Rhodopirellula bahusiensis: one gene and its partner. The protein of the gene in region 1 interacts with the protein of each later gene in a pairwise test. Links are inferred from orthologs where the notes say so. Each region holds a gene or a part of one and is shown in the gene's direction. Other genes may lie near its edges. The genes, in order: def and CEE69_RS25800.

Region 1 (14,784 bases):
GAGCGTCATTTCCTTTCCGGTTTGTGGGTTGGTGAACGTCAACGCTTTCGCATGCAACGCCTGCCGCGAGAGCAAAATCTCTTGCCCTTCAGCCGTCGGCTTCACACCGGGCGTTGCGACTTCCGTGCCGGCCAGTCGCCTTATTTGAGAACGCGAAAGTTCGGAATGACCGCCATACAACCGATCGCATAAAATCGGGCATCCGATGTGAGCCAAGTGGACTCGGATTTGATGCGTTCGACCTGTCTTGGGACGCACGTCGACTCGAGTCACACGACCGTGACGCTCAACGACTTCATAAAACGTGGACGCGGATTTGCTGGTCGCATGACCTTCGCGAATCGCCTGCTTGTCGCGCTGGTACGGATGGCGTCCGATCGAAGCGTGGATCCAATCGCGGTCTCGGTCGAGCCGGCCGAACGTGATCGCGGTGTATTCCTTTTGCACCAAACGATCGTGCCACTGAGCAGCGAGGTTCAGGTGCACCGCATTGTTCTTCGCGACGACGATGACGCCGCTCGTGTCTCGGTCGAGGCGATGCACGATGCCGGGGCGCGTGGGTCCGCCGACGTCCGACAGCGATTGAAATCGAAACGCGAGCGCGCTGGTCAGCGTGCCGGTCCAGTTTCCGCGTGCGGGGTGAACAACCATTCCCGCTGGTTTGTTGATAACGACCAATCCATCGTCTTCATAGAGAATATCCAAGGGGATGTTCTCAGGAACCGTGTCGTCGGATGCAGGCGGCGGAACGCGAAACCGGACGGTCTGCCCGGCTTTGACTTTGTAGCTCGGACGAATGATCCGCCCATCGACTTCCGCACCCTCGTTCTGGACCGCGTCCCGAATTTGCGAACGGCTGTAGCCGTCGCAGGACTGGGTCAAGAACAGATCGATTCGAAACCCACTGGCGGATTCAGGAACGACGAATTCTCGCATCACTCGTCGGATGCGGCAGGTTCATCGGCTGCGGGTGTTTCTTCCACTTCGGCTGCCTTCTCGGTGACCGCTTCTTCGGTGGCTGCTTCCTCAGTCGCCGCGTCTTCCTTCATTTCTTCGGCGGGTTCAGCGGCTTCTTCCGAAGCGGGCTCTTCAGCCTCAGCTTCCTCTGCCGTAGTTTCCTCAGGAGCGGCTTCTTCCGCCGGAGCTTCCGTTTCAGCTGGCTCTTCGGTCATCTCTGGTTCTTCGGTTGCCGCTTCCGACTCACCAGCTTCCGACGCGTCGGCTTCTGCGGTTTCAGCTTCGTCTGTTTCAGGCATGTCTTCCAAAGGCAAATCCAATGGCGGCAGATCCAAGTCTGGAAGGTCTGGAAGTTCACCAGCACCCGGCAGCGATGGTGGCAAGCTAGGCTCGGCTGGCGAGAAGTCTTGCTCTTGGAACCAGGCCAAGAAGTCCTGGGCTTGCGACGACGACAAGGCGGCGACTCGAGCCTTGGCTTCGTTGACCATGGCGGTCGATTCACCGACAGCCATGGCGGCTTCGTATTCTTGGACGGCGTCTTCCACATTGCCGCGTGCTTCCGCAATCTGCGCCAATCCGTAGTGAGCTCGCGATTGAATCATCGCATCGTTGCTCAACTCCATCGCTTGGTTGTAAGCCTCCACCGCGTCATCGAGCAATGTTTCGGCTTCGTCGCGACTCGTGTACAACGTTGAGAATCCGATTCCCATTTGCTGACCACCTTGGTACAGACGCGCCCAAGCCGCAGCGGAAGTGTCCGGGTATTGAGCGGCGATGGTCGCTAGACTCTCGGTGTCGCCGGTGATGGATGCGTCAATCAATTGCAACGTGGCGTCGCTTCGATTGTCCGATTTGGTGCTGGAATAAAAACCGTACCCCAACACGGCAACGAAGAACGCTGCGACACCCAAGGCGATTGGCTTGGAGTAGGGCTCGATCGAGTGATTGAACTTGTCGAGGGCTCCGGCAAGTTCATTCTCGTTCAGCTGGTGACGTCGCTCGCTGTTCATACGTTCGCAGGGGTGAAGGGATTCGATTCCGTGAGCCCGAAGTATAGAAATCGCCGGAACTTAACGTCAAGACAAGCAAGACCGGCACGTCCCCATGATTGATCGTAAAAAAACATGAATGCTGCACCGAAAAAGCGGGTTTTGATCGCGGAAGATGACCCCGTTCTGCGTCATTTGCTGCAATTCACTCTCGACCGGGCGGGAATGGAAGTGACCGCGGTCGCCAACGGTCAACTCGCCTGGGACGCGATTCAGTCAGCCGAAAACTTCGACGTGCTGGTGACCGATCATGAAATGCCGGTACTCAGTGGAGTGGAACTGATCGGCCGCGTGGTCGAAAAAGCACCGATCTCGGTGATTGTCCTGTGCACGGCCAAAGGATTCGAAATCGATCCCGACCGAATTGTCGATCGCCCCGGATTGGTGTCGCTGGTCAGCAAACCCTTCAGTCCCAAGCAATTGGTCAGCATCATTGAAGAACGACTCGAAAAAAACGCCACCGATTGAGCGAGAGAGCGTCCAAATTTTGGCGAATCCGGCTACGACGCTTCGCCTCGTAGGCCATGTTGCACATGGCAACCACGCCGATGCTTTGGAACAAAGCGAGGCGTCCTTTCGAACGCTTTCGCGAGAGCGGGATCTGTCGGTGAAGAACGATCGCCAGGTGGAACCTGGCCTACGAACGCCAGTGACTGATCTGGCCTACAATGCACCTGAGACGCTGTTCGAATCCCCCTGAACTGCGAGGTGCGACGATGAGAGGCAATCGATCCGGAGTGACGCTACTGGAAGTGGTGGTGGTCGTGATCTGCATCGGAATCTTGATGGCACTGCTGATCCCGGCGGTCAACAGCCCACGCCGCGGAGGCCGCCGCAACCAATGCACGATACAACTCAAAAACCTGAGTTTGGCCGCGATCCAGTACGAAAACACCAAGGGTGAAATGCCGGGATGGGTGATGGAGTTCGGCCACTTTGGCTGGGATACCGAGACCGAAACGGTGCTCTCTCCGTTGCGAGACCCGACGGCCGAATGGCACGAAGGCAGCTCGCAAAACCTCGCTCCTCATCGAAAGATTGGCCCCTGGGCGGTCGCCTTGCTGCCTTGGCTGGATGCACAACCGACGTACGAACACTGGACTGAGGACCGCTACCCGATCCTCACTCGAGCAGAAGGCTCCACCACAGGTTTCAGCGGGCAAGGCTTTCACCCGCTTGCGGCACCGAACTTGGCGATCATGCAGTGCCCAAGCGATCATTCTCTAGCGGAAAACGAGGGTCGCAACAGCTACGTCGCCAACGCAGGTGTCTTCTTCCCGCCAAGAGACATGGTCGCGGGCGAGCATGCGATCTTTCATCCCATTGGGGAGATCAAAACCGTCTCGTTCGCCGAGTCCATGACCGAAGAGTTCGGAGTCTTTGGCAATCAACTTTCCGCTCGATTGAAACAAGCCGACCAAGAGGCTCGTGTCCCCATCGCGAAACCAATTCACCTGGATGATTTTCGCGATGGATCTAGCAATGCAGTTTTGTTCTCCGAATCGCTTCACGCGTTGTCTTGGCACCGATCGGGATTCGTCAACGACGAGGATCTGATCTTCGAGAACCATCCCGACGATGTTTTCTACCCCGAGCTCAGCCGGTTCACCAACGCGATGGTTTGGCACGGAGTGGACTGGAGCAATGGAAAGAAGCCCCGCGAGCTTCATCGGATCAACGGGGAACACGAACTCACCATGCACATGCAAATGAGTCGAACCAACGCCGCCGACTTGGCTCGCCCATCGTCGGCGCATGCCGAAGGTGTGAATGTTTCCATGGCCGATGGTGGCACACGGTTCATCTCTGAAACGATCGACATGCGTGTCTGGCAAGCGCTCATGACACCCCGCGGCCGCGAACCGATTTCAGAGGACGCGATGTAGCGTTGAATGGGGTGATTGCAAATCGCATTGATCATCTTGCAGTTTGCAATCGCCTCTCGTAGGCCATGTCCCACATGGCAACCACGGCAATGCTTTGGGACAAAGCGAGTCGTGATCCACACGCCATCGCGTGAGCAACCTTCACCGGCGTGCAACCATCGCCAGGTAGAACCTGGCCTACGGCTTGACCGGCATTCCTTGCATGGTTTTGCGGCGGCAACAATGCTTGAACTTGTCACCGCTGCCGCAGGGGCACGGGTCGTTGCGTCGAATCTTCCCGCGGCGTTTGCGACGACCTCGAAACAGCCGCTTGGGATCTTGGTGGTACATCTTGCGAAGCATCGCATAGAGCTTTGGATTCTTCGCTTGCAGCTGCGCCGGCTTCTCGAAGAAGTATTCCGACAACACGGCAAAGTACTCCGCCTCATTTGTGTACGCGTAGTCATCGATGCCCGCACGCGTCCCTTCCGATTGCAGTTCTTGCCCCACCCACTTCACCCAGGGCTCGGTCACTTCCGCGGATGCTGACACGGGGATCCCATCCACTTCGCCGTCGGCTTTATCGACCAGGTGAGCGAACTCATGGATGCCGACGTTGCGTTTGTCGCCTGAGTTTGAAAACCCAGCTAGCAACGAAGGCTTGGACAAGATCATCACGCCGCTCAGATGATTCACTCCGATCATCCCCAGCGTGTTCTTGTCGCCTTCCCCTTCGGTCTGGTAATCCGCACCAAATGATGCTGGGTAGATCAGCACCTCTCCCAACCCGGAGTACTCAAAGTCGTCCAGCCCCATGATCGGGATCACCGCGCTGGCGCCGACGAGTGCTCGCGTCGTTTCGTCGACGTCGGTGCGAATGCCCGTGACAGCAACCTCATCCAGAAAGATCTTCATGCGGTTGCGAAAGCCCTCGCGTTGATCCTCGCCGAGCATGCGGTAGTACACGACGTGCGTTTGCAAAGCGGCTTCCCAAACGTCGGGGAAGGGCGAGGCCATGACTTTCAGTCGACGCACGGTTTGCCGACGAAGCCACCAATGAACCGCCCAAGCCAGCGGCAGCGCAGCGAGAGCCCAAGGACGAACGAACGCGAGCCCAGCAATCAACAGTGCCAAAGCGACGGAGACGCCAACGGCCCAGCGGCGGTTGGCTCGATCGGATTCAGGAGAAACAAGCATGGGCGGTAGCATAGAGTGGGAAGCGTTTTCTCGCGTGTAGGCGAAATCGGGCTCGGTAGTTATTCTCGTGGCTCCGCCGGCCCGACGTGACGCTGGCTCCCACCCAACACCCTCTGATTTCGGTTTCCCAGTGCACCGATTCGACTCCATCTCCGTTGCTCCGCCCGACGCCATTTTGGGACTGACCGAAGCGTTCAAAGCCGATGAACGCGAAACCAAAATGAATTTGTCCGTGGGCGTGTACCAAGACGCTTCCGGCACCACGCCCGTGCTTCGATGTGTCAAAGAAGCCGAAAAACGGCTGGTGGAGACTGAATCGACCAAGGGTTACCTCTCGATCGACGGCCTGCCGGACTACCGAGAAGCAGCCCGCCAATTGATTTTCGCTGACCTGGTCCCCGCCGAACGCGTGGCAGCGGTTCAGACTCCGGGCGGAACGGGTGCCCTCCGTGTGGCGGCCGAATTCTTGGCGACCCAGTGCGGACCTCTGCGGATCTTTCTGCCGACTCCAACTTGGGCCAACCACAACGCGATCATGGCCGCGGCGGGGCTTCCCGTCGAAACCTATTCGTACTTGGGTGCCGACAAAAAGACGATGAACTTCGACGCGTTGATCGAAGACCTGAAGACCAAACCCAAAGCCGGAGACGCGGTCCTGCTGCACGCATGTTGCCACAACCCGACCGGAGTCGACCCGACGCCGGAACAGTGGGAACAAATTGCCAGTGTCGTGGCGGAAAAGAAACTGATCCCGCTGCTGGACTTTGCCTACCAAGGCTTCGGCGAAGGACTGGACGAAGACGCTGCCGGCGTTCGCGCGGTTCTGCGGCACGTCAACGAAGCGATCGTGTGCTCGTCATTCAGCAAGAACTTTGGGCTGTACAGCGAACGAGTCGGAACGGCTTGCCTGGTGTCCGGATCCGCTGACACCACCAAAGCCGCTCTCAGCCAACTCAAACGAGTCGTCCGAGCCAACTACAGCAACCCACCCCGCCACGGCGGTGCAATCGTGGCCACCGTGTTGGGCGACGAAGGCCTGACTCAAATGTGGCACGAAGAGCTCGCGGAAATGCGAACTCGGATCGCTTCGCTTCGAAAGCAATTTGTCGACGGAATGGCCGCAACGGGAGTCGATCAAGACTTCTCATTCCTGTTGGATCAAAAAGGAATGTTCTCGTTCAGCGGTTTGTCGCCAATGCAGGTCGATCAATTGCGGAGCGAACATGGCGTTTACTTGGTGGGCAGTGGCCGAATCAACGTCGCTGGAATGAATGAGTCACGAATGGAATGGTTGTGCAATGCCGTGGCGACGGTATTGCGATAGAACAGCGGTAGCTTGTTCAATGGGTTGTCATCGCGAAGGTTCGGTTTCCGCCGGACACTACGCTGATTGACGTCCACGACCAGAAAAATCGATTGCAGACGAAACATGATGCCGACGCCCTGTTTCCCTCCCTCCTGATTTGCCGCCATGCCTTTGGAACTTCGTCGAGCGTTTTTGATCCTGGCCGCCATCGTGGTGATGGTGTCCCTGATCTGGGCGTCTCGATTTGATGCGATGCCACCGGCTGACTTCAGCTTTCAGAACGGCACCGATCCCAAAACGCTCGACCCGCACCGAGCGACCGGCCAACCCGAAAGTCGGATTCTGTTCAACATCTTCACCGGGTTGCTGGAAGAGTTGCCCGAAGGCGGCCCGGATCCGGAAACCGGCGTCCAGCCGATGACTCCACAGCCGGGCATCGCCTCGTCCTACGAAGTCTCGCCGGACAACCTGACCTACACGTTCCACTTGCGGGACGGTGTCACCTGGAGCGACGGGGTGCCGATCACCACGGCCGACTTCGTCTGGTCATGGACGCGAATGCTGCACCCGGAAACCGCCTGCGAATACAACTTTCAATTGTTTGGCGTCCAGAACGCGGAGGCTTACGCGACCGGCGAAGTCCAACCGGGCGACAAAGTCGAAGTTGAACTGTGGGACCGACCTGGCGAGACCATCGATAGCGAACCGGCACCTCAGACGTTCCCTCGGGGCACGATTGTTCACGGAACGCTGAAGGCTTTGGACAAACCACCGAAGCCGAACACTCCGGAGGATGCGTCGAAGGAAGAGAAGTCGAAAATCATCGCGGACTGGCAATCCGAATGGCTCTACACCGTCGACCTCGCTCGGACGGACGGCGACAAAATCCTGTGGGACGACGTCACCGAAACGGCCACCTTCACCAAGAACCTGCAAACGCCGCTGGCGAAGGAAAACACTCAGCGGACTCACTATGTGCTGGTCGCCTTTGACCAACTTGGTGGCGTCGAAGCTCCTGACGAACACACCTTGATCGTCCACCTTCGTGACCCGCTTCCGTACTTCCCTTACCTGACCGCGTATTACCCGCTGTTCCCGGTGCCACGCCACTGCATCGAAGAACATGGCAAACCGATGTGGACGCGACCCGAGAACATCGTCACTTGCGGTCCCTACAAAGTCGGCCTGCGGAAACTGCGTGATCGAGTTCGATTGGTCAAAGACGAGCTGTGGTACGACGCCGAAAACGTGGGGATCGAAACCATCGATGCCCTTTCGGTTGAGAGCCACAACACGGCGCTGAACATGTACGAGACCGGGGAACTGGACTGGGTCACGGATCCACCGGTGACCTTGATGGAAGAACTCATCAAACGAGACGACTATCACGGTGCACCTTACTTGTCGGTGTACTACTACGAACTGAACACCAAGCGTCCGCCACTGGACGACATCCGAGTTCGCAAAGCTCTCTCGATGGCGATCGATCGCGAGCAAATCGTTCGCGAAGTCACCAAGGCCGGCCAGCAACCAGCGTTCGCATTGGTGCCGCCCGGTATCGCTGGCTACACCCACGTCAAAGGCAATCGCGGCTCACTCGAAGAAGCCAAAGAGTTGCTCACCGAAGCCGGCTATCCCGGCGGGCGTGGATTCCCCAAGTTCACGATTCTCTACAACACCAGTGAAAGTCACCGAGCCGTCGCGGAAGTCATCCAGCAACAGTGGCAAAACAACCTGAACGTGAAAGCCGATCTGCAAAACATGGAATGGGGCAGCTTCCTCGACAAGCGACAGCAACAGAAGTACGACATTTCGCGAGCGGCATGGAACGCGGATTACCCCGACCCCAATACGTTCTTGGATTTGTTCCTCGGCGAAAGCCCACAAAACAACACGGCTTGGAGCAACCCTCGCTATGACGAATTGCTTTCCCAGGCCGCGTCCGAAGCCGACAAAGTCAAACGCATGGATTTGCTGGTAGAGGCCGAAGAGATCTGGGCCGATGAGCTGCCCGCGATCCCAATTTACTACTACACCGGACGGAACATCTACAAACCCTACGTCAAAGGTTTGTTCCCGACGCCGCAGGACACGCACCCGTTTCAGACGATTCGATTGGAACCCAAGCCATGAAAGACTTGCTCGGATTCCTTGTTCGACGCCTCGGCTGGATGGCCATCACATTGTGGGCGGTTTACACCGTTTCATTTGTGTTGATGCGAGCCGCACCCGGCAGCCCCTTCAGTGCCGAGCGTGCAATGCCTCCCGCGATCGAGCAACAGATGCGGGCTCGATACAACCTCGATGCACCGCCATTGCAGCAATACTGGGACTACATGTGGGGCATCCTCAGTCGCGGTGATCTCAGCTGGTCGATCAAGCTGGAAGATTACAGCGTCAACCAAGTCATCGCGGAGGGCTTTCCCGTGTCCGCCTCGCTGGCCATCTTCGCTTTGGTCTTTGCAATCATCTTGGGCGTCTCCGCCGGAGTCATCTCGGCCGTTTATCGAGGCACCGTTGCCGATGTTGGGATGATGGCCACCGCGGTGCTGGGCATCGCGATCCCCAACTTTGTTCTGGCGTCGATCGCGATCCTGCTGTTCGTGTTCTTGATCCCACTGTTCCCGGCCGCGGGCTGGGGAACGCTTCGACAAGTCGCGCTGCCGGCGCTGTGCTTGGGACTTCCGGTCGCCGCTTACATCGCAAGATTGACACGAGCCGGGATGCTGGAATCGCTCAGCCGCGAACATGTTCGCACCGCGTTTGCGAAGGGACTTCCCAAACGCACCGTGATCATCAAACACGTGTTGCCCGGTGCGTTGCTTCCCGTGGTCAGTTACCTCGGTCCGGCCACCGCGGGCGTTTTGACTGGTTCACTGGTGCTGGAAAAGATCTTTGCCTTGCCCGGAATGGGCAGTCACTTCATCTACGCCGCGACTCAGCGCGACACGACGTTGGCGACCGGAATGGTGCTGACGTACACCGTGATTCTGTTTGTGATGAACACGATCGTTGACTTGGCCTACGCTGTCATTGACCCGCGAGTCGAACTGGAATGAACCTTCCCGATTCAGGCAAGAACGAAGAAGCACTCACGAAGTTGCTGGAGGAATCCCGCAAGATTCGTGGCGTCTCGCTTTGGAAAGACGCGTGGCGTCGATTGTGCCGCAACCGCCCCGCCATGTTCTCGCTGATCTTCCTGATCGGCTTGGGGCTGGTCGCTTTCCTCACCCCGATGCTGCCGCTGCAGAGCCCGCTGGACAAAGACCTCAACAACCGCCGATTCCTCGCCCCCTCACTCGAATCCATCACCATGGGTTCACGCGATGGACTGAAGTTCGCCGACGGTAAACTGACCAGCCAACTGGCTCTCTTCGAAGCTGAGATTGCCGAAGAAGCCGCAGCGGCAATGGCGATCAAAGACCTGACAGAACGAGCCAAACAACTCGATTCAATCCAGGACCGAATCCGCGTCGAGCATCCCTTCAACCAACTGTGGAACCAGCTCGGCGGCGTCTCTTTCAAGATGGTCCAAATTCGCGTCGCAATTTTTGGCGACTACGCGGTGCCTTCGATCTTTGGAACCGACAAACTCGGCCGCGATCTTCTCGCGAGAGTGTTCTGGGGCGCTCGCGTTTCTCTGGTGGTCGGATTGGTGGCAACGCTGGTCAGTTTGATGATCGGTGTCAGCTACGGTGCGATCGCGGGTTACTTCGGCGGCTGGGTCGACGCGGCAATGATGCGGATCGTCGACATGCTGTATTCGATTCCATTCATCTTCGTGGTGATTTATCTGGTCACGTTCCTCGGCGAAGAGAGCGTGAAGGCGTGGCTGGAAAGCTATGGCATCGACCAAATCATGATCTTCTACATCATCATCGGCGCGATCTATTGGCTGACGATGTCACGCGTCGTTCGCGGCCAAGTGCTGTCGCTTCGCCAAGAACAATTTGTCGAATCCGCACGCACGATTGGTGCCTCGCCCATGCGAATTGTGTTTCGACATTTGGTGCCCAACGTGCTTGGAATTGTGATTGTCTATCTGACGCTGACCATCCCTGCCGTGATGCTGTTCGAAGCCTTCCTGTCATTCTTGGGTTTGGGCGTCGCCCCACCAGATGTGTCGTGGGGACTGCTTCTCAACGATGGCGTGGAAGCCCTTTCGAGCGTCAAACTTTTTTGGTGGGTGGTAATTTTCCCAGGTGCCGCTTTGGCCACGACTTTGTTCGCTTTGAACTTCTTGGGTGACGGTTTGCGTGACGCGTTGGACCCAAAGATGAAAAACCGATGAACCAAGCACACGGATCCAGCATCACCTCTTCAAAGCCCACTGCCGAACGCGAGAACGCCGCCCCTCGCGAAGGCAACCAGCCTCTCCTCCAGGTTGCAGATCTCAAGGTCAGCTTCAAAACCGATGAGGGGCAAGTCCAAGCCGTCCGCGGGATATCTTTTGATGTTCGAGAAGGAGAAACTGTAGCCATCGTTGGAGAGTCAGGCAGCGGAAAGAGCGTCACCAACCTGGCGATGATGGGATTGATCCCGCAACCGCCAGGCCAAGTCGATTCCGGAACGGCGCTGTTCCAAGGTCGTGACCTTCTGAAGATGAGTGACCGTGAACTGCAAAGTGTTCGCGGTCGGCACGTCTCGATGATCTTCCAAGATCCGATGACAGCTTTGAATCCTTTGATGACCATCGAGCAGCAAATGACCGAAATGACTCGGTTGCACTTGAGCCTCACGAAGAAAGAAGCGGCCGCGCGCGCGGTGGACATGTTGGGTTTGGTTGGCATCACATCACCTGAGAAACGTCTTCGCGATTACCCACATCAATTCAGTGGCGGGATGCGACAACGCGTGATGATTGCGATGGCGTTGTCCTGCGAACCGGAACTGTTGATCGCGGATGAACCGACCACCGCACTCGACGTGACCATCCAAGCCCAAATCATGGACCTCCTCGCCGATTTGCAAGAACGCAAAGGCACGGCGATTGTCCTGATCACTCACGACTTGGGCGTGGTCGCCGGAGTCGCGGACCGCGTGATGGTGATGTACGCAGGACGCATCGTCGAAAAGGCAGACGTCAACGACTTGTTCGCCTCCCCCAAACATCCATACACGCTTGGCTTGCTCGGTTCACTGCCACGATTTGATACCGATCGTCATGAGAAGCTGCTCGCAATCCCCGGCGGTCCACCCGACATGTCCGAACCCATTCTTGGTTGCTCGTTTTCTCCCCGATGCGACTTTGTTCAACCAGTTTGCCATCGTGAGGATCCTACGCTTCAATTGAAAGCTGAACCAACCGGTGCCGCGAACTTGCCCGTTGTGCAACCTCACCTCGCGGCATGCCACGTGGAGGTCCCAACATGAACGCGGCCCAAACCACCCACACTTCGACGGAAGGATCAGCCAGCACAACCGCGGAGCCACCGCTGTTGCGGGTTAGCGACCTGAAGGTTCACTTCCCCTTTCGACGCGGATCGCTGTTCAATCCTGAACAAGGATTGATCCGCGCCGTTGACGGCGTGTCGTTCGACATCGCAAAAGGCGAAACGCTGGGTCTGGTTGGCGAGTCCGGGTGCGGGAAATCGACCACCGCTCGAGCGATCATCAATTTGGTCCATCCAACATCGGGCGACGTCCTGGTCGATGGCAAATCGATCGCGGGACTGTCCGACAAAGAGATGTTGCCATATCGACGCCGCGTTCAAATGGTTTTCCAAGATCCCTTTGCGAGCCTGAATCCACGGATGACGGTTGGCGGCATCATCGGCGAACCCTTGACGGTTCACAAACTCGCGTCCGGCAAAGACCGTCAACTCGAAGTGTTGCGACTGATGGAATTGGTGGGCCTGAACCCTCGATTCCTGAATCGTTACCCGCATGAATTCAGCGGTGGCCAACGACAACGCATCGGCATCGCTCGTGCCTTGGCCGTGCAACCGGATTTGATCCTTTGTGACGAACCGGTCTCCGCACTGGATGTTTCAATTCAAGCACAAATCATCAACCTGATGATGGATTTGCAGCAACGCCTCGGTGTGGCGTACCTGTTCATCGCTCACGACTTGGCTGTCGTCCGCCACATTGCAACTCGGGTCGGAGTGATGTACCTCGGCCGAATCGCAGAAATGGGCTCCGCCGAAGAACTCTACGCCGATCCGAAACACCCTTATACAGAAGCCCTCCTGTCCGCGGTTCCGGTCCCCGATCCGACCATCGCGGCCGAACGTCGACGAATCGTGTTGCAGGGCGAAGTCCCCTCGCCGGACAAGTTCTACCCCGGCTGCTCCTTCGCCGACCGCTGCCCAATCGCGGTCGACCGATGCCGAACCGATCGGCCCGCATTGCCGGACCGACCGCACGCTGCGGCTTGTTGGGAGCGTGATGATCCGCCGGAAGTTTGATAAGCTGCGGGATTGATTGAACTCATCCGCCGTTTCGTCTTTTTGCCGCCTTCATCATGCCGTTGTCGATCATCCATTTCCCGCATCCGACACTCCGACACGTCAGTCGCCCCATCGTGCGAGTGGATGCCAAACTGAAGTCGATGGCAGACGAGATGCTCGACTTGATGTACGAGTTCGATGGTGTCGGGCTCGCCGCCAACCAAGTCGACTTGCCCATCCGCATGTTCGTGGCCAACCCAACTGGAAAGCGTGACGAAGGTGAATCGTGGGTCATCCTGAACCCTGAGATCGATCGCCCCAAGGGCAACGACACCGCTCAAGAAGGCTGCCTCAGCGTTCCGGGAATGTACGGCCAAGTCAAACGCCCCAAGACCGTTCGTCTTCGCGGATTTGACTTGCAAGGCAACGAAATCAACCAGGTCCTCGATGGATTCATGGCTCGAGTCGTCCAGCACGAAGTCGACCACCTCGATGGCATCATGTTCTTTGACCGCATCGGCGAAGAAGGTCTTCGCGACCTCGAAGGACACCTCGAAGAGTTCAAAACCGACTACGAATCCAAGCAAGGCACCGGATCGATTGCCGACGTAAACACCCTGGCAAAACAACGAGCCGAATGGGAAGCCATGTACACCGGCGGGACCACCTCGAATGGCTGATTCCCTGCGATACGTCTTGATGGGCACCGGCCCATTTGCGGTGCCATCGTTCGAAGCGATCCGGCAACAACTGGATTCCACCGGCGATGAAATCGCTCGCGTGTTCGTGCGTCCTTTGCCGCCAATCAAGAGCCGCGGCGGACCGCCGCCGCAACCCGTTCGCGAATGGGCCGAATCGCACGGGCTGCCCGTGGACGCCCCGGCCAGTGTCAACGATCCGGAAACCGTTGCCAGCCTCGTCGAACTGAACGCGGACCTGCTGGTCGTGTGCGACTACGGCCAAATCCTCAAACCCGATGCCCTGCAGTCCGCGCGTTTGGGCGGAATTAACCTGCACGGTTCACTGCTGCCCGCCTACCGAGGCGCCGCGCCGGTGCAACGAGCCCTCTTGTCCGGCGATCGCGAAACGGGCGTGTCGGTCATCCACATGACCCCACGGCTCGACGGTGGCCCCATCGTGTCGTCCCGCACCACGCCAATTCACGATAACGAAACTTCCGGCGACCTTGAAACACGCCTGTCAGAAATCGGCGTCGACGCCACGCTGGAAGCCATCGCTTTGCTTCGCACGATCGAGTCTCTCGACGAACACGGTGCACTGGGCGAGCCACAAGATCCAGCCAAAGTCTCCAAGGCTCCGCGACTATCCAAGGCCGAAGCTCAAATCGATTGGTCCGCCAACACCCGCCAAATTGATTGCCTGGTGCGAGGCATGCAACCCTGGCCGGTCGCGTTCACCCACGCGGTCGTTAACGAGAACAAGCCTCCGCTGCGCGTCGCAATTCGCGAAGTCACCACGTCCACCTTCGATGCCGACCCAGCCAACGTCGGCCGAGTGATGGAACATGATGGGCTGGCCATCGGATGCGGTGATGGCCAAGTCATCATCGAGCGTCTCCAACCGGCGGGCAAGAAAGAGATGTCGGGCTTGGATTTCAAGCGAGGCCACCGCCTCGACGCCGGCCAAAAGCTGATCGCACAACCGTAGGCCATGTCTCACATGGCACCCAACCCGATGCTTTGGAACAAAGCGAGGCGTCTAATCAACACGCCTTCGAGAGAATAGATTTGCTCGGCGAAGAACAATCGCCAGGTGGAACCTGGCCTACATCATGAGTCGATTGCAAAGTGCAAATTGATCAATGCAAAGGGCAAAGTGCTTTGTCCCGGCAAGCGGCATAACATCACCGCCGGACAATTACCGATTTGCAATGTCCATTTTGCAATTTGCAATTCTAGTATGCTTTCTCTCACAAGGCCCCCCGATCGTTCAACAGTAGGCCATGTTCCACATGGCAGTCGAGCCAATGCTTGAGAACCAAGCGAGGCGACTAATCA
Region 2 (14,778 bases), on another replicon or contig:
TGCAGCTTCGTCGTGGATCTGACCTGTACCCGCAAGGGCACGGGTTCGCTGCCGCGATGAGCATGAAGTCCGCGGGGAAGGTTGTGCTTCGGAGAGCTCGCGAGATGGTGACGACACCATCTTCGAGTGGTTGACGCATGACCTCGAGCGTCTTGCGATTGAATTCAGGTAGCTCGTCCAAGAAGAGGATGCCGTTGTGAGCCTTGCTGATTTCACCCGGTGCCGGCGGGCTGCCTCCACCAACCAAGCCCGCGTCGCTGATCGTGTGGTGAGGGCTGCGGAAAGGACGCCGCGCCAACAATGGTTGTTTGGCTGGAAGCTGCCCCACGGCGCTGTAAATGCGAGTGGTCTCGATCGATTCCGCGGGTACTAGCGGAGGCAGGATCGTCGGCATGCGTTTGGCCAACATGGTTTTCCCGCTGCCAGGTGGTCCGATCATCAGCAAATTGTGACGACCGGCCGCGGCGATCGTCATCGCTCGTTTGGCGGATTCTTGGCCGCGCACATCAGCGAAGTCGACTTCGTATTCACTGAAGGCCTCAAAGATTTCTTCGACGCCACTGGGCACCGGCGGCACGTCGATCTCACCGGCGAAGAAGGCAACGCACTGGGACAGGCTGTCGACGGCGATCACTTCCAGGTCTTCAACGACCGCGGCTTCGGCGGCTGATTCGCTGGGCACGACCAATCCCTTCAGCGATTTGTCCTTGGCCGCTTCGATCGCGATCGACAGGGCACCTTTAACCGGGCGGGTGATTCCTTCGAGTGCCAGTTCACCGACAACGGCGTAGTCTTCCAGCCGATCGAGCACCAATTGACCGCTGCCCGCCAACACTCCCAAAGCAACCGGCAAGTCGAACGAAGGTGCTTGTTTGGGTAAGTCTCCAGGTGCCAGGTTGATGACCACGCGATCTTGCGGGCGGATGAAACCACTGTTGACGATCGCTCGTTCGACGCGGTGCGTGGATTCTTTGACCGCCGCTTCTGGCAAACCGACCAAGATTGTTTTGGGCATCGCGGCCGGAGAAATGTCCACTTCGACATCAACGGGCATCGCCTCGATACCGAGCAGAGTGAACGTTTTCAGACGTGCGAGCATGCAGACTATCCCATTCGAATTGCGGGCTTCGGCCGAAAAGTGCCATCCAAGGTCAAGGCAGCGGGCGTTTAGCAACCCACCAATCGTGACGGTGCACCGAAGCTGCCGCAACTAGGTATGCGACATTCGCTCGCCGGGCCCGCAGCCCAGAATGGAATTTAGCGAGAGGAATCCCAACCGCGACGGAAGGCTTCGAAGGCATCTCGGACGGCGGCGGGAGCTTGTCGGCGGTTGCCGCTGTCTTGCAGCCCTCGCTGGCCGTCTTGTTCGCCCGGAGCGGATTGGGAACGCATCGTCTTGGGAGCTCGCATACCGAGACTTCGCAAAGCCTCCTCGACGTCGGATCGGTCCAAGTTGGGGGCCGCACCCGGTTGATCGATTGGTTTGACGTTCTGCCAACGTTCGCGAAAACGTTGCAAGTCTTCGGGTGTCCATTTCAAACGGTCGAGCAAATTCTGATCGGGGTCCTGGCGGTTTTCATCGAGGTAGTCGAGCACCATGTCGGTGGCTCGTTTGGTGTACTCCATGTCAGCGGGGTCGGCTTTGGGAAGCTCTGCCTCGGACTCACCTTCGCCACTCAAATTTCCGTTGGCCGATGAGTCGCCGGAGAAGTTTGAGGTGTCGCCCGAATTGGATTCGGATTGCGATTGAGATCCTTCACCTTTGGAACCCGCCTTTTCTGAGCCACCAGGGGAAGCGTCGGACGACGCATTTTGGTTCGACGAATTTTGATCTCCCGTTTGATCGTTGGGGGTTCCTTGTTCCGAGCCATCGCCATTGGGTTCCGATCCATCGCCGCCGGATTGATTTGAATCACCAGCGTTTTGCGAACCGGTTTCGGCTGAGCCGTCCTCCCCGGCGTTGCCATCTTCGGATGGAAAAGTGTCATCTTGTGGTTGCCCTGGTTCTCCGTTTTGTTGTCCAGGTTCTCCGTTCGGTTGCCCTGGCTCTCCAGCTTGCTGTCCCGCTTCTCCCGTTTGAGCGTCGGATGATTCTGAACCGGTTTGACTCGCATCCGTCTCCGAGGTTTTTTCTCCCGCATCACCGGAAGACGCATCGTCGGATGGAGATCCTTCTGATTGCGAACCTTGTGGTGAAGAACCTTCGCCGGCTTCCTTCTTACCCGATCCGTTTTCACTCGATTGTGAATCGGTGCCAGATCCGTCTTGAGATTCTTCCGGTGAGTTCCCGTTTTGGGAGGAGCCTTCTGGCGAATTGGAATCGTCGGAGCCGTTCTGGGTTTGATTGTCGCCCTGATTGTCACCGGGTTGCTGTTCACCAGATGGTTGCTGGCCAGCGTTGTTTTCTTGTTGCTCTTTCAGGTACTCGTTGATTCGCTCGAAGGCTTCCGCGTCATCTTGGGGTGCGGATTGTGGCTGACGGGAACCACCGGATCCATCTTGGTCGCCGCCTGACTCTGGCGAGCCAGCCGAACCTTGGTCACCGGCATCACCACTTTGCTGGCCAGTGCCTTCCTGATTGGAGTTTTGCTGACCGGGCTCTTGATTGCCTGCCGGCGAACCTTCACCGGGTTGTTGGTTGTCGCTGGGTTGACTCGTTTGGTCGGTGCTCGATCCGCTGGCTCCCGATTCACCGGTTCCTGATTCGCTTCCGTTCGATTCGTTTGCCCCTTCCGACATGGCGTTAGGATCGGTTGAGCCCTCACCGGGGTTTCCGTTTGATGATTCACCGGATTCAGAATTACCGTTTCCGTCCGAGGTCGAGTTGCCGCTCTCGCTGTCAGAGTTGGATTCGGACGAGTCGTTTTGCTCGGATTCATTGCTTGACGAGTCACCGCCTGACGAATTTCCATCAGAAGATCCCTCGCCGCCATTTTCGTTTTCGCCGGTCTGCTCTGAATTGGATTCGCCGGAGCCACTTTGGCCTTCACCGCCCTGGCCACCTTGTTCCGATTGCCCGCTCTCGCCGCTGCCACCGCCGCCTCCTGACTGGCCTTCTTCACCGTCGCCGGAACCTTCGGGCGAGCCGCCATCGTCCGGGGTTTGCCCGTCGTTGTCGTCTTGTTCTTCCGGGGTTTGTTCGTCGGGATCGCGACCGGCAACGATCTGCAAGAGGACGGGCTCGGTTCGCGTCACGCCGGGTTGAATGTTGGGGTTGTTGGCATCACTTCGATTGTCGGTGGCGATCGCGACGACCTCGACCTCGTCTCCAACCATCAAACGTGAAGCTCGCGAACCACGACGTCCGGCATTGGCCAGAATCATCCGCGATGGTCGGAAGCGATACTCAGCAATCTGATTTCCCTTCTCACCGGACTCGCTCTTCCACAACGAAGCACGAGCGATCACATCAATCCCGCGACGGATTTCGATTTCAATTTCAGACAACCCAAAGTCCACGTCCGCGGCGTGGATCTCAAACAGTTGTTGAGCGTCCAACGGAACGGGCTTGGGCGATCGTCGAGGGACCACGATGGTGATTTCAGGCGGCAGATCGCGAATCACTTCGATGGGATAGATGATCGGATCGGAATTCGTTTGTTCGGCTTGGTCCCAAACGCGAATGCGATAGCTGGTCAGTTCAACGGCTCGCGTGGCGACTTCACCGCTGCGAAGATCAAACGGCAACTCTAGGGAAGTGCCGTCGTCGCTCAGTGTCATCTCACGGGCACCCGCGGTTGCGCGGATGTCTTGGCCCATCGGTTTGGGGTTGAACTCGACGACTGCTCGGGCCACCGGACGATTGACTCGGGCTCGCAAGATCACTCGTGTTCCATCGACGCCTCGGATCGAACCACTGCGTCGAACGCGAGAGGTTTCTCCGGTGTACGCTGGTGGTTGATATTGAACCTCGGTGACACTGACAACGGGAGTGTCGCGGATCGTCCACTCAAACGGTCCGGCGATCGCGTCGCCGGCAACGATCTCGTAGCGTTGCACTCCGGTGGCTTGATGGGAGACGTTGATCGACGCTGTATAAGCCAGTGTCGATGCGGTGCTGGTTGCTTCGTCGACTTGCATCTCGGTTGTGCGTCCGTCGGATGTATCGGTGCCGGACGTGCTGGAAGATTCTTTTGAGCTTGAATTCAACCAACGGAACTCGACTGATTCTTCTTTTCGCAGGCCACGGACGTTTGCAGAAACCTCCACCGTTCGTCCGGCCAAAATTTCGGCATCGCCAGGTTGAACGTCCGTGATTTGGACTCGATTGGCTGGCCGTATGTCGGCCGCGGGAGCCATCAATCTCGCGGCCGATTGCAACGCGTTCTTGGGCGATGCGATCGCATAGATCATCAGCACGGACATCAACGCGATCGTTGCGATCCACCAACGCAGCAACCCGGTGGCTTCCTCGGGCAGCGCATCGATCGAGCGCAGTTTCGCAGCCGTGGTCGCTCCGATGGATTGGACGACTCGTTTGGAAAGGTGACCTTTGGCGGCCGAGTCACTCGCGGAGTTTTGAGCGGTCAACGTGACGTAGCTGGAGAGAGCGTGTCCCAGTTCCGGATGATCTCGCTCGAGAGCTCGCGCGGCGTAGTCAGCACGAACCGATGAACGTGTCACTGGCCAAACGGATCGCACGACGTAGACAACCGCAGCGAGGATTGCGATGGAAGCGACAACCACGCGGCCGATCATTCCCGGCGACCAAATCCACTGGTCCATCACAACCCAGGCCAGCATCGCGGCCATGCCCACCAGAACGCCTCGGAGGATTTGCCGTGTCAGTTCAGCTCGCCACAGCGCGGACCGAGCCGCATCGATTCGGGACTGAATCAATGTGTCGTAGGCTGGCTTCACCGAGCCCGCCGACGACCGAGTTTCGGTCCCGGTGGAAGGCTTTCGCGAAGCGGGGTTGCGGGGGGACGAAGCGACGGACACGCGGTCTATCCAAAATGGAATCAATCAGACGCCGCAACCTGCCGATGGCGACGAGAACAATGGCACTCCAAACGGAGCCTTTCGAAACACTCTCATTCTATTTGATCGGCGATCCGATCACCTTGGAAGCATCTTCCCCGCCAAGAGAAACATTTGTTCGCCCCGGCGCTGTATGTTATTTGGACGAAGAAAGTTCGGTTCATCCGCCTTGATTGGGTGAGTCGAATCGCTCCAATCGGGGCGGCTTCGTCCGTTTACAACGATTTCTCGGGCTTCTGTTTCAGTACACCTGGCAGTTTCGCTGGAGAAACGTTTTCAGTGAACGGCCGCCGTGAACATATTGGGGGACTTCTTGACGACTTGGATCGACGGCTCACTTTGCTGGCCGAAGATCTTCGATTTGTTGTCGGCCGTTTTCAGTCGACTTTCCGATCCTGCTGCGTTGGGGCAAGATACAGACGGCGATTCGTGAGATTGACTCCGTTTTCAGTCTGACGCGGCACGAATTTCAACCTCAACCTTTTCCACCTATTCCAAATCGGCCATGAGATACGCTTTTCGGCTCGCAGAACTGCTTGGGCACACCCCTGATCGGCGCAAACGCCCCGGTACGATCAAAGCGATCGTCGAACACACCGGATTGGATCGACACCAGGTTGCTTCGCTGCTCAAAAACGAAGCCAAGTACATCCCGTTGGATGCCCTGTCGCGTTTGTGCGATTACCTGATCGATCAAGGGCACGCAACGGCGGATCAATTGCCCGGTGCCTTGTTCGCTGTCAACGCAGAAAACTTCTGGGAGCAGTTGGCTCGCCGAAGCGACATCGAAATCGTCGTCGGTGTTCGACAAGGCGAAGGCAACAACTCACCCGAAAACGCCATGGTCGTTGCCAGCGACTCGGTGTTGGTTGGCGAATTGCTCAACGGCATCTCGACCTTGGGCGGTGTGGCCAAACACATCGGCGAAGGCCCCGAGTCCAACGCAACGACATCGGTGCCGATGCCCGATCGCATTCAGCAATCGTTGGTGTGGAGCCCCGGCCAAGTCACGTTGGAAGACGCTCGAGCTCGTGCGACGGAAGTCTTCGAAGGATTCACCGAAGCCCAAGGCGACCGCGGAATGGTTTGCATCGGCAGCGTGAAGAGCAACCCAGCCGTCGAGCTGTTGTTCTCCGACGCGTTCGGATGCACTCCGTTTGTGACCGAAGACGACGTCGACGATGTGTCGGCTCGCAGTTGCCCGTTCTTCCTTCGCTATCGTGACAGCGATCCGAAACCGGGTGCCGCTTCGGCTGGGATGCGTCTGAGCAAGAACATGGACGCACCGGAACCTGGCTTCTACTACGAAAAAGACGACGGCACTTGGGAGTACGCTGGCGGACAAGGCAAAGACACCGCATTGGTGTTCTACCTGTTCCACGAAGCCCTCGGTCGCCTGGACATGGTGCTCAGCGGTTTCTCAGGCCGAGCCACTCGCTTGTTGGCCAAGACGCTGGCAATCCGCGGCGAAGAATTCTGGCCACCCGTCTATCACGAAGCGGGCGTCCAAGTCGGTGCGTTCTTGGTTCAGTACGACGACGCGGAATCCAAACCCAGCCGCGACGATTTGCTCTACAACACCGGCGGAGCTGCCAAGATCATGCCTCTGTCCCGCGAAGCGATCGCACGCCGAATGGCTCGCCGCTAGGACGAACAGAACCCGTACGATGGACTTCCAAGTCCGTCGTGCTGGCGTCTTCGACGGGCTAGGAAGCCCGTCGTACGGATTTTGACGCCCGTCGAGGGGTGTTCTTCGTCCAAGGAAACGATCGGCCGCGAACCTGAAAGCGGGTGCGGGTGTCTCCGGGGCGACTCGGGCTTTTTTAGCTCACCAGCTTTTTCAACTTGCCGGGTGCTGTTTCCCGTTGCGTTTGCGTCTGGAAAGACCAAACTGGTGGCACGAAAACCGCTGCCGGGAACTCACGTTCCGCCCGATCGCGAATCGAACGCGTTTCGGGACGTGATGAATCGCTGGCGGCTGAAGACTCGTTTCCCTCCCCACTTTGTTTCTCCGTCTCCTGACCACTCATGTTTGATTGCGTTGCACTCGTCGGTGCCACTGGTGCCGTTGGCCGAATCGTTCTGGACCAGCTCCACGCTCGCAAGTTCCCCATGCGGAAACTGCGTTTGCTCGCCTCGGCTCGCAGCGCCGGCACCCAAGTTCGTTACGGCGACGAAATGCTGACCGTCGAGCTGATGGAACCGTCGGCCTTTGAAGGAGTCGATCTGGTCATCGCCAGCACACCCGATGAGGTCTCCGCTGAGTTCACGCCTTGGGCGGTCAAAGCCGGCGCGATTGTGGTCGACGAGAGTGCGTATTGGCGGATGGACCCAACCGTCCCGTTGATCGTTCCCGAAGTGAACCCCGAAGCGGTCGATGGTCACCAAGGCGTCATCGCCAGCCCCAACTGCAGCACGACTCAGATGGTCGTTGCACTCGCTCCGCTGCACAAAGCCGTTGGCATCCGCCGGGTCATCGTCAGCACCTACCAAGCGACCAGCGGAGCTGGCTTGGCTGGCAACGTCGAGCTCGAATCCAGCACGCGAGCCAGCCTCGACGGGCAAGCCCATTCGCCGGAAACGTTTCAGCACCCAATCGGATTCAACCTGATCCCGCAGATCGGATCGGAAAAGCATCTCGGCTACACCAGCGAAGAGATGAAGATGGTGCACGAGACTCAAAAGATTTTGGGCGACGATTCCATCCAAGTTTGCCCGACCGCTGTTCGTGTGCCTGTCGCGATCGGACACAGCGAATCGATCTTGGTCGAAACCCGTGAGCCAATCACTGCCGCAAAAGCTCGCGAGCTTTGGGAAGCCGCTGATGGAATCACCGTGGTGGATGACTTGGATTCCAAGTCCTATCCCATGCCGCGTGATTGCGACGGCAAGGACGATGTCTTTATCGGTCGAATCCGCCAAGACATCAGCTCCGAAAACGGAATCGCGTTCTGGTGCGTCAGCGACAACCTTCGCAAAGGTGCCGCAACCAACGCCGTTCAAATCGCCGAGTTGTTGGCCAAGAAACATCTGCCCGCCGTCGGATGATGAGCTGAGCTATCGTGTCATACCCTTCTGAATGCCGGATGCGATCATGAAACAAGTCGTCACCGTCGTTTCACCGCATCTGGCCGAGAACGTTCTCGCAGCCCTTCGTCGGGCTCCGCTGGAAGGGTTGAGTGTGATGGAGGTCAAAGGCTACGGCCGCCAAAAAAGCTACCTCGATCAGTACCAAGACACCGAGTACTCCGAGGCGTTTGTGCCCAAGGTCGAGATCACACTCTGGGTCGATGACTTGCGTCTTGAAGAAGTCCTCGACAAGATTGTCGAAGTCACCCGCACCGGCCGCATCGGCGACGGCAAGATCCTGGTCATGCCAGTTGCCTCGTTCATTTGATCGAAGCAAGTTCGCGTCATAACCCGCCGCGTGAGCAAGGCCGCGCGCAACCTATCAGCGTCGTCGTCCGCAACGATTCGCTAGACGAGAACCGGGCTTAACGGCCGCCGGCTGATTGGTGCCGTGATCCTCCGTCGCCCGTAGCTGGAATCGCCAGATTTCAGATCCCCGCTACGCCTTCGTACCTTCATCGCCTTCGCAACCCGCCGCGTTAGCAGGGCCGCGCGCAGAGCCCCGCGACCATCAGCACTCCCGCAAGCTCAGGCATCGTTCCTTTGCCACAACAATATGGTCCAGCACTGAGATGCCGATCAGCTTGCCGGCCTCCGTCAATCGCTCCGTCACCGCATGATCTTCGCGGCTGGGCGTTGGGTCACCCGACGGATGGTTGTGGACCAGCAACACCGCCGCGGCCGCGTCTCGGATCGCCGGCCGGAACACTTCGCGAGGATGCACCAGCGAACTGTCCAGCGTTCCCACGGTGATGCGATGCGTGCGAATCGGTTTGTGCTTGGTGTCCAGCGTCACGATGTGGAACTCTTCCTGCACCGCATCGCCAGCCAAGTAAGCGAACTTCTGCGCGCAGTACTCGGTCGCTTCCGTGGTGCTCGTGATTTTGACGATTTGCACCGGACGTTCGCGAGCCGCTTCGGTTGCTCGCCGGCCCAGTTCGATCCCGGCCATGATTTGGCAGTAACTGGCTTTCGTCACCGCTTTGGTGATGTGTCGCAATTCCGAAACGCTTTGTTCGCGAATCGCGTCCAGTTCCTCATCGAAGTGATTGGCCAGCTTTGTGCCTCCCGTCGTGGCCGATTCACCGACCACGCCGACGCGAATCAGGATCGCCAACAGGTCGGCGTTGGAGAGCGACGCCGCACCATCACGCAACAAACGTTCTCGCGGTCGTTCTTCTTCCGGTCGCTCTTTGACTTGATCACCATGGATCTGATCTTGGATCCATCGGTCAATCAATTGGATTGGGTCCGTGGAGGCCCATGTGTAGTGAAGTTCATCGTCGGAATGAACTCGCTCGAGCACACCGGCTCGCACCACTGCGTTGATGGTTCGTGTGACAAAGCCCGCTTGGGTTTCTTCCACCAATTCAGTGAGTTCGCTTTGGCGAAACTGAGAGTGATAGGCCAACGGGTAAAGAATGGCTTGCAAACGTTGACGTCGGGTTTCGCTCATCGGGCAACTCTTCGACCTCGAACATCTAGGATTTCGAACACAGCGAAGATAACCTAAATTCACTCCACGCCTTTTGTTGGGCATCAATTTGACGCGCCCGCGACCTCTGTTTGTATCGCAACATGCCATCCATCTTCTCGAAAATCATCGCCAAAGAAATTCCGGCTGACATCGTCTACGAAGACGACCTGTGTCTGGCGTTTCGTGACATCGCTCCCAAAGCTCCCACGCACATCTTGGTCATTCCCAAACGCGAGATCGTGTCGCTCGCGGATTTGACGGACGAGGACCAGGAGGCCATGGGCCGCTGCGTCGTCGTCGCATCCAAAGTCGCTGCAGACGAAGGATTGGGCGACGGATATCGGTTGGTCGTCAACACGGGCTCCGACGGCGGACAAGAAGTCCCGCACGTCCACTTTCACCTGCTCGGCGGCCGCAAAATGACCTGGCCACCAGGCTGAGCCCCGCCCCCGCCCATACGACTACACCAACGTAGCCGGATTCGCCAAGAATTCGGACCGCACACCAACGTAGCCGGATTCGCCAAGAATTCGGACCGCACCAAAATCCCAACCCGCCGCGTCAGCAAGGCCGAGCGTGAGCCTGTCGGGATCGCCGTCAGCAGGATTCGCTTGACGAGAACCGGGCCTAACGGCCATCGGCTAATCAATTCAACGGCCCGCTATCGTCATCTCGTCATAACCCGCCGCGTCAGCAAGGCGTCTTCACCGCGCGACCAGAGTAGAACATTTGTCTCAAATGTTCCGTCGAGCCCCGCTTCCATCCATGCCCCGTTGTTCCGCCGTCACCACGCGATCCCCGACGCAGAAACTGACGCCTCCTTCATCCGTAGCCGGATTCGCCAAGAATTCGGACCGCACCAAAATCCCAACCCGCCGCGTCAGCAAGGCCGAACCTGAGCCTGTCGAGATCGCCTTCATCAGGATTCGCTGGACAAGAACCGGGCCTAACGGCCATCGGCTAATCAATTCAGTGACCCGCTATCGTCGTTCGCTATCTCGTCCCAACCCGCCGCGTCAGCAAGGCCGAACGTGAGCCTGTCGGGATCGCCTTCATCAGGATTCGCTTGACGAGAACCGGGCCTAACGGCCATCGGCTAATCAATTCAACGACCCGCTATCGTCGTTCTCCATCACGTCATAACCCGCCGCGTCAGCAAGGCAACTCCCGCCAACTTGACCCTTTTTCCAGCCACTTCTCAATTCTTCCCTCGCTCACATTCAATTTGGGTGGAGTTTGCCGGCTAAGGTGCCGATGACGAAACAAGGCGATTCATTCAAGTCGAATGCGTCGTTCATTTGTCCTCCCACCTGTTCGAGACACGGATCGTCCCGATGAAATCCTCCTATGCTGTCGTGTTGACGCTGGTCTGTTTGCTGATGTCGACCGGATGTGTCGGTCCCATGTGGAACGCATGCGGCCCCTGTGGTCCTGGAGTCGGTTGCGACAGCGGCGTCTGCGGTGATTCCTGCGACGGATGCGGCGAACTGTACATCGACCCGTGGATCAACGAACCCGCCGATTGCTACGACCCGTGTGACTCGTGCGGCAACTACAACGGCCAATCTTGCGGCAAGTGCCGAGCCGTCTTCACCGGCATCAAGAGCATTTGGGGATACAAACGCGACGGTTGCGGAACCGCCTGTGACACCTGTGCTGGCGGCCGACCACTGTTCCCCGCCGCCGACCTGGGTGGCTGTGATGGCTGTGGCGGATGCGACTCGTGTTCGACTGGATGTGATTCGTGCTCCGGTGGCTGTGACTCTTGCTCCGGAGGATCGTATGGTCATTCGTCCGAGGGTGTGATCCTTCGCGAAGGCGAAACGATCATCAGCGACAGCGGTCACGGGCAAACCTCGACCGTGGCGGCTCGCACCGCCCAGAACCGTCGCAACTCGCCGGCTCGCCAGATCTACCGCACGCGAACCGTCAACGGGCAACAACCCACGTTGGCCTACTGAGCGGAAGGTTGAAGCCATGACCCAACATGGCAAACCTGCCAGCCTCGATGGTTCACCTCGGCAATGACTTGTGCGTCCGCCCCGTTGGGCACGAACAGACAAACGTCGTTGGCATCGAGCGAATCCAAGTCAACATCGCCAAGTGACCGCCATTCTTTTTCCGCGGTCCAGTCCTGGTCGCGACCTTCGGCTTGATAGAGATAGCGTTCGTCGGCGGGCAAGTCATCTCGAACGGAAGCCGGACCATAGACGACCGGCTGCAATCCGATGGCAGTCGCGGCCGATCGCCGAATCGCGATTCCAAACGGTTCGTAATCCCACCGCGAAAGATGCGACCGAAACGTTCGTCTGTGAAGCAGTTCCTCCAGCGGCACGGCTGACAAGCAAACCACGCGGTGATCATTCTTGGACGTCGTCGCTCCCGCAATCAAACGACGCATCCGCACGATCCGTCGCAGCGAATCCAACGTTTCTCGCGAAGCCGCTTCGTCGGACCCCAACAGCATCTCGTCGTAGTACTGAGGCCACGACTGGCCCGGCCAAGGCCCATCGCAACGACGTGTGCAGTGAACCAGCCATTCGTCTTGTTCCAGTGCGTTTGACTCATGCGACTTATCGGCGGCACTGGGTTGGATTCGTTCTGCCTGATGGTCCAAGGTCGCATGACATGACCGTGGCAGGAACCTTCCCAACGCTCCGGCTTCCAACAACCTTTCGGCTGCCTTGGGATCATCCATGCCAACCCGCACTCCAAACGGATCGACTTCTAAGCGTCGCAGAACCGCTTGTTCGATCTTTCCGCCACGGCGAGAGTGCAACACATCGATGCGGTCGGCGACCGCGACGACCCACTTATCTCGATCGATGGTGAATCGCGGTTTGCAAGAAGAGGACGTTGCTGGAGAGGACAACTGCCGAGCGGTCCAGCGAACCAGCGGCACGTCGAACGTTTTGGCGGCTTGAGTGACCCAGGAATCCGCTGCCGACTTCTCGACGGTTATCACGTGCATATGTCGCTCGCGAGCGTCCAGCATCGAAGCGGCCAGTTGCCGGGCCATTTCACGATGTCGGACCGGGCTGTGTCCCAGCCGACTGGAGACCGGTGCCAGAACTGGTTGGGCGGGCAAACCGAGATCGCGGCAGAGAGAGTGGAAGGACGCCGGCGTCATTTGCCGAGCCAGATCCGGCATCAGATACTCAAGCCGCCGCCACCGCCTGCAAGCCCGTTTTTCAGCGTCCGAGGAGGTGCTGGAGCCACGTGAGTGATCTGGGTTGGATGGAGCGTCAGGACGCATGGCCGAGCCGTGGGAAGCGGGAGCGAACCGTTGGGAGGGCAAGTTCGGGAGCGAACGTTTGTCCACGTTAGCAGTTTTGCGGGTCCAGATAGGCAGGCGGCGTCAAAACGAATCCCTTCGGAATGAAAATCCAGAGAAAACCCGCCTTGAATCGCCGCCGATCAGTAGCTAACATTCGCCCCACGACGAGTCGGAATCGGCTCGTGATCCCCTGTAGCTCAGTTGGTAGAGCAGGCGGCTGTTAACCGCCTTGTCACAGGTTCGAGTCCTGTCGGGGGAGCTGAATTTAAAAAAGCGAAAACTCTCGCGAACCAGTTAACGCCCGTCGGTCCAGCATGACCCGCGGGCGTTTCTCGTTTCCGCCCCCTTTTTCGCGGTCTTTCGCCACCGCGGCGTCCAAGACCAAAGTTCTCACTTTCGCGGATAGACTCCGGGCTGCCGAGTCCAATCACCCTGGTTCGTCCCACACCCCAGAGACACCCCCAAGAACTCTCTGAGTCTCTGTTTGACATGTTGGTCTCGGTTTACACGGGCCAGTTTTGAGTTGGTCAAAATCGGGTGCTCCCGGAAAATGTCTTCGAGCCGCTCGCGAAGAGATTCGTGCAGTGATATGCAACAATGCATTCAGGACGACTACTTCGAGCTGATGCCGGACAATTCGTCGTCGCTGTTGAAGTCATTGCTGAAAACGTTTGCTGATATTTCCGCCGATGCCGAGGGCGACGTCTTTGGTCAGATCTACGAATATTTTCTGGGCAACTTTGCGTCGGCCGAGGGCCAGGGCGGTGGGGAGTTCTTCACGCCAAGAGCGTCGTACGGGTGATGGTCGAAATCATCCAACCGCACGGCGGCAAGGTGTTCGACCCGGAATGCGGCAGCGGCGGCATATTCGTTCACTCGGTTCAGTTCGTCAAGAAGCACCGCGAAGCGTTGGCGAGCACGAGTGGCAAAGGTAACTTCCCTTGCTGTCAAGCTCATCCGAGGAGAGCATTTTTCACGAATCAACGTCTAACTCCAATTCCGCCTCGCTCTCCACATCCACGATCGACTTCAAGTCGAGGACCGCGGTGCGGAGCGGATCGTAAATGGGGATCTCTTGGCCCACGATCTCGAATGTAACGGCGATTGCGTACGTCGCGGTCTCGTCGGGATCATGACTCCAGCCCTGATGGCCGCGAACGGCGATACTGAGATCTTCGGGGAGGGCATTTGACTTGACGACTGCCCAGTCTTTTTGAACTGTACCGCGGTTGCGTCGCACGCCGGATAGACCATGTTGAGTCATTGGGTGCAGTGTCCACGGCAGTTCACCATTGCGGTCGCCGTCCGGATCGTCTTCTGTCGCCAGTGCCCGATTCAAAAATGCTCCAGCAGACTCACCTCGTTGGCTGGCAATCCAATCGAGCCAAACCGCCAGATAGCCCCGCGCCGATCGACGTGTTCGGCGTGGAGTGGCGGAGTACGAAAGCGTCACGTCAATTCGGATGTCATACTCGCCACCGGGTGTTCGCAGCTCTGGTGGAATGGGGATTTGGAAGACGTGGCATTGCTTCGTGCCAAGAACCTGGTCGTTCGATGTCGTGAACGTTGCACGATGTTCGGTGTTTTCGGTTGCTCGGGACATGTCCGGAATTCCGTAACCCAGGCGACGTAGCACGTTGATCTGCTCATTCATCGGGAGCGGTTCGGCCCACGCCGGCCACTGTGCCGATTGGATGATGAGGGCACGATAGAGCAAGCACGAATTGGTTTGCATCACAGTGGCCAAACGAGCCGCAATACGGGCGACCTTTGGCGCGGAATAGGACGTGCCCACATCGTCTTGGGTAACAGCAGGTTGGCCGTGTAGCGTTGACCCGATCAGAATTGGATACGCTGACGCGCATGCAGCGGGATAGGTCACGCTTGGCGGTGTTGAGCCGTCGATCATATAGTC

Evidence for each region.
Region 2: the proteins of def (region 1) and CEE69_RS25800 interact in binary tests that used the Escherichia coli proteins (3 or more experiments, as listed by UniProt). The link is inferred for Rhodopirellula bahusiensis from one-to-one orthologs.

What each region holds. Positions count from the first base shown.
Region 1 is NZ_NIZW01000024.1:42,712-57,495, reverse strand. The notes cover bases 11,737-14,643. They hold def (peptide deformylase), read left to right. Parts: upstream 11,737-12,840; coding sequence 12,841-13,446; downstream 13,447-14,643. Other genes in these bases: CEE69_RS24770 (methionyl-tRNA formyltransferase), read left to right, coding at 13,439-14,434; CEE69_RS24780 (ABC transporter ATP-binding protein), read left to right, coding at 11,744-12,784; CEE69_RS24785 (ABC transporter ATP-binding protein), read left to right, coding at 11,737-11,747. Outside these bases: CEE69_RS24830 (RluA family pseudouridine synthase), read right to left, coding at 1-936; CEE69_RS24825 (YfgM family protein), read right to left, coding at 936-1,967; CEE69_RS24820 (response regulator), read left to right, coding at 2,082-2,474; CEE69_RS24815 (DUF1559 domain-containing protein), read left to right, coding at 2,723-3,892; CEE69_RS24810 (zinc-dependent peptidase), read right to left, coding at 4,070-5,068; CEE69_RS24805 (amino acid aminotransferase), read left to right, coding at 5,199-6,392; CEE69_RS24800 (peptide ABC transporter substrate-binding protein), read left to right, coding at 6,540-8,507; CEE69_RS24795 (ABC transporter permease), read left to right, coding at 8,504-9,433; CEE69_RS24790 (ABC transporter permease), read left to right, coding at 9,430-10,665; more of CEE69_RS24785, read left to right, coding at 10,662-11,736. UniProt on the Escherichia coli protein: Removes the formyl group from the N-terminal Met of newly synthesized proteins. Requires at least a dipeptide for an efficient rate of reaction. N-terminal L-methionine is a prerequisite for activity but the enzyme has broad specificity at other positions.
Region 2 is NZ_NIZW01000026.1:71,041-85,818, forward strand. The notes cover bases 6,118-9,018. They hold CEE69_RS25800 (aspartate-semialdehyde dehydrogenase), read left to right. Parts: upstream 6,118-7,008; coding sequence 7,009-8,028; downstream 8,029-9,018. Other genes in these bases: CEE69_RS25790 (helix-turn-helix domain-containing protein), read left to right, coding at 6,118-6,628; CEE69_RS25805 (P-II family nitrogen regulator), read left to right, coding at 8,060-8,377; radC (RadC family protein), read right to left, coding at 8,621-9,018. Outside these bases: CEE69_RS25775 (YifB family Mg chelatase-like AAA ATPase), read right to left, coding at 1-1,099; CEE69_RS25780 (midas domain-containing protein), read right to left, coding at 1,258-4,839; more of CEE69_RS25790, read left to right, coding at 5,486-6,117; more of radC, read right to left, coding at 9,019-9,565; CEE69_RS25815 (histidine triad nucleotide-binding protein), read left to right, coding at 9,688-10,026; CEE69_RS25825 (hypothetical protein), read left to right, coding at 10,921-11,547; CEE69_RS25830 (hypothetical protein), read right to left, coding at 11,541-12,737; CEE69_RS25845 (S8 family peptidase), read right to left, coding at 13,837-14,778.